One region of the Pseudomonas fluorescens group sp. PF-1 genome, then DNA from elsewhere that is predicted to be linked to it. Evidence: predicted binding sites of a transcription regulator. Region 1 holds the regulator's gene; the other holds the start of a gene.
The links. The regulator sigma-54, encoded in region 1, starts transcription at its own class of promoters, with help from an activator protein. The targets are predictions, from matches to a motif close to ANTGGCATNNANNTTGCTNT.
Positions count from the first base shown of each region.

Region 2: a site for sigma-54 is predicted at 1,052-1,071, ahead of ACX3YD_RS06865 (flagellar basal body rod protein FlgF). Genes of this name have one in related genera too.

Region 1 is NZ_JBTMNG010000002.1:1,282,996-1,285,196, reverse strand. It holds gene lptB (LPS export ABC transporter ATP-binding protein) at 1-308, shown strand, start outside; gene ACX3YD_RS20460 (RNA polymerase factor sigma-54) at 493-1,986, shown strand; gene hpf (ribosome hibernation-promoting factor, HPF/YfiA family) at 2,061-2,201, shown strand, end outside.
Region 2 is NZ_JBTMNG010000001.1:1,441,659-1,443,859, reverse strand. It holds gene flgG (flagellar basal-body rod protein FlgG) at 1-211, opposite strand, end outside; gene ACX3YD_RS06865 (flagellar basal body rod protein FlgF) at 257-997, opposite strand; gene ACX3YD_RS06860 (sigma-54-dependent transcriptional regulator) at 1,226-2,201, opposite strand, start outside.

The DNA of each region.
Region 1 (2,201 bases):
GTGGCGAACGCCGCCGTGTGGAAATCGCCCGGGCATTGGCCACCAACCCGAAATTCATCCTCCTCGACGAGCCCTTCGCCGGCGTGGACCCGATTTCGGTAGGCGACATCAAACAGATCATCCATCACCTCAAGGCCAAGGGCATTGGCGTGCTGATCACCGACCACAACGTCCGTGACACCCTCGACATCTGTGAAACCGCCTACATCGTCAACGATGGCCAATTGATCGCCGAAGGCGACGCTGCAACCATCCTGGCCAACGATCTGGTCAAGGAAGTGTATTTGGGCCATGAGTTCCGCCTGTAAGCACCGAGGTGTCTGGCTAGTCGACCGAGCGCTTGTCTCGATAAAAAATCAACACTTTTTTATTGTTACAGCGCTCTAGGCAAACACTTCAGTTTCAGGCATATAATTTGCTTATGTTTGGCGCTCCGGCGCCCTGTAGTGGATGGCGCATGTGCGCCGGCGAATAAGGTGTTTAGCCCCTGCCATGAAACCATCGCTAGTCTTAAGAATGGGCCAGCAGCTGACGATGACACCGCAGCTGCAACAGGCCATCCGCCTGCTCCAATTGTCGACCCTGGACCTGCAACAGGAAATCCAGGAGGCCCTGGAGTCCAATCCGATGCTCGAACGCCAGGAAGAAGGCGACGACTTCGATAACAGCGACCCCTTGGCCGACAACGCCGAACAGAAACCCAACCCCGACATTCAGGAACCCTCCTACCAGGAAAGCGCACCGACGGTTGATAACCTCGAGGAAGGCGACTGGAACGAGCGTATCCCCAACGAACTGCCCGTCGATACCGCCTGGGAAGACGTTTACCAGACCAGCGCCAGCAGTCTGCCGAGCAACGATGACGACGAGTGGGATTTCACCACCCGCACATCGGCCGGTGAAAGCCTGCAAAGCCATTTGCTGTGGCAATTGAACCTGGCGCCCATGTCCGACACCGATCGCCTGATCGCCGTGACCCTGATCGATTGCATCAACAATCAGGGCTACCTGGACGAGACGCTCGAGGAGATACTCGAAGCCTTCGACCCGGAGCTGGACATCGAGCTGGACGAAATCGAAGCCGTCCTGCACCGCATCCAGCAATTCGAACCCGCCGGAATCGGCGCCCGCAACCTGGGCGAATGCCTGCTGCTGCAATTACGCCAGATGCCGGCCAAAACCCCTTGGCTCGCCGAAGCAAAGCGCCTGGTCATCGACTACATCGACTTGCTCGGCAGCCGCGATTACAGCCAGCTGATGCGCCGCATGAAGCTCAAGGAAGATGAGCTGCGCCAGGTGATCGAACTGGTTCAAAGCCTTAATCCGCGCCCGGGCTCTCAAATCGAATCCACTGAAGCCGAATACGTGGTTCCCGACGTGATCGTGCGCAAGGACAACGAACGCTGGCTGGTGGAACTCAACCAGGAATCGGTACCGCGTCTTCGGGTCAACGCCCAGTACGCCGGTTTCGTGCGTCGCGCCGACACCAGCGCCGACAACACGTTCATGCGCAATCAGTTGCAGGAAGCCCGCTGGTTCATCAAGAGCCTGCAAAGCCGCAATGAAACCCTGATGAAAGTTGCCACCCAGATTGTCGAGCATCAGCGCGGCTTCCTGGAGTACGGCGACGAAGCCATGAAACCGTTGGTCCTGCATGACATCGCCGAGGCGGTTGGCATGCACGAGTCGACAATTTCACGGGTGACCACACAGAAATTCATGCATACCCCTCGGGGCATATATGAACTGAAGTACTTTTTCTCCAGCCATGTCAGCACCTCCGAAGGCGGCGAATGCTCGTCCACGGCGATCCGCGCGATCATCAAAAAACTGGTTGCCGCGGAAAATCAGAAAAAGCCGTTGAGTGACAGCAAGATCGCTGGTTTACTGGAGGCACAAGGCATTCAGGTGGCTCGCCGCACCGTCGCCAAGTACCGCGAATCCCTTGGGATCGCGCCTTCGAGCGAACGCAAGCGGTTGATGTAGAGCCACGCCACAGCGTTCCAGTGGTAGGTCATTTGATCTACCGCTTTATGCACTGGCAACGAAGGAGAAGCTGTATGCAAGTCAACATCAGTGGACACCAACTGGAAGTGACCGAACCTCTTCGCACCTACATCGGCGAAAAACTCCAACGGTTAGAGAGGCACTTCGACAAGATCACCAACGTACAGGTCACGATGACCGTCGAAAAGTTGAAG
Region 2 (2,201 bases), on a different contig from region 1:
CGGTACCCAGTTGCAGGCCCGACGGCAGTTCGCTGTCCTGGGTCGACTGGGCGCCTGGCTGACGCTTGATCTGATAGAGCAGATCCTGGAACTCGGCGCGGTCACGTTTGAAACCCGTGGTCGACACGTTGGCCAGGTTGTTGGAGATGGTGGTCAGGTTGGTGTCCTGGGCGGACAGACCGGTTTTGGCAACCCATAGAGCCGGAAGCATTCGATTCTCCTCGTGCGCCTGTTTTACGGCGCGACGTTCTGATAGTTAGCTGATCTGCAAGACCCGAGCCATGGCCTGGTCGTCGTCTTTGGCGGTATTCATCATCTTGATGTGCAGCTCGAATTGCTTGGACAAGGCCAGCACCGAGGTCATCTCTTCCACGGCGTTGACGTTGCTCGACTCGAGGAACCCGGACACCAGCTTGACGTTGGCATCGGCTTGCGCCGGCTGACCGTCCTTGGTGTGGATCGAACCGTCCAGGCCTTTGGTCATGTTCTTGATGTCCGGATTGACCAGCTTGATGCGGTCGACTTCGGCCATCACGCGAGGGCCTTCACCCATCGCGCGAATGCTGATGGTGCCGTCTTCGCCCACTTCGATCTGCTGCTCTGGCGGCACGGCAATCGGCCCGCCATTGCCGATCACCGGCATGCCGTTGCCGGCCCGCAATACGCCCAGGGCGTCAACCACCAGACTGCCGGTGCGCACATAGCTTTCACCGCCATCAGGGTTCTGCACGGCCAGCCAGCCGTTGCCTTGCACGGCGACATCGAGGTCGCGACCGGTTTCCACCAGGGCACCCGGTGAAAAGTCCGTGGCCGGGCGTTCGGACATCGCAAACGCACGCGCCGGAAAGCTGTCACCGAACACCGGCATCGAACGCGCCTGCTCCAGGTCTTTCTGGAAGCCGTTGGTGGAGATGTTCGCCAGGTTGTTGGCATGAGCCTTTTGCGCCAGGGCATTCTGGCTGGCGCCGGTCATTGCCACATAAAGGTACTTGTCCACAATCTTTCCTCTGCCTGCCGGACGTTTGCCGCCCACTGCTGTACTGATGAGCCACAAGCAATTTGCAGACCAACTTGTCCCTGGCACGGCAAGACCCGGCAAACAAAGGGCTTGGGGGATTGAGCAGGCGCGGAGGGTTTGTATCAGAGACGAAAAACCGGCGGTGTTATGCCGGTGGGTGGCAATGGCCGGCCTGCAAGGACCACCACCAGCTCCCTCGCCACAGGATCAGGCGTTGTCTTTGCCAACCTGATAATCACGCAACTTATTGGCAATGGTGGTGTGGGAAACCCCCAACCGCTTGCCCAATTGCCGACTGCTCGGATGCTCGGAATACAGCCGCTCCAGCACTGCCTTTTCGAAACGCCCGACAATCTCATCCAGCCCACCTTCGAGGGAAAAATCGCCAAGGGGCTGACGCACACCGTAATCAGGCAAGCGAATATGCTCGACCTTGACCGTGCCGCCTTCACACAGCGACACCGCCTGAAACAGCACGTTTTCCAACTGCCGAACGTTGCCCGGCCAATGGTAATGACTGAGTCGTTCCATGGCCGCCGGCGCGAGTTTTGGCAACGGGCAACCGATCTGTCGACTGGCTTGATCGAGGAAGTGTTCCACCAGCGGCGCCAAACCGTCGAGGCATTCGCGCAGCGGCGGGATGTGCAGCGACAACACGTTCAAGCGGTGATACAGGTCCTGACGAAACTCTCCGCGGGCGCACAACTCGGACAAATCGACCTGGGTCGCACAAATCACTCGCACATCGAGATAAACCTCTTCATCACTGCCTACACGACGGAAGCAACCGTCCTGCAGGAAGCGCAGAAGTTTCACCTGCAAACGCGGGCTCATTTCCCCAACGCCATCGAGAAACAGCGTACCGCCCGCCGTCAGCTCCAGCAGGCCGAGCTTGCCTTCAGCCCGCGCACCTTCGAAAGCGCCGGGGCCGTAGCCGAACAATTCAGTCTCGGCCATGGACTCCGGCAGACCGGCGCAGTTGAGTGCCATCAACGGTGACTGACCACGAGGACTGGCCAGATGGCAGGCGCGTGCCAGCAATTCTTTACCGGTACCGGTTTCGCCCTCTATCAATAGCGGTGCGTCCAGTGGCGCCATGCGCCGCGCCTCACGCACCACCGCCGCCATCACTTTCGAGCTTTGAAAGATGCTGTCGAAGCCGCGCAGCTCCTGCTTGCGCACG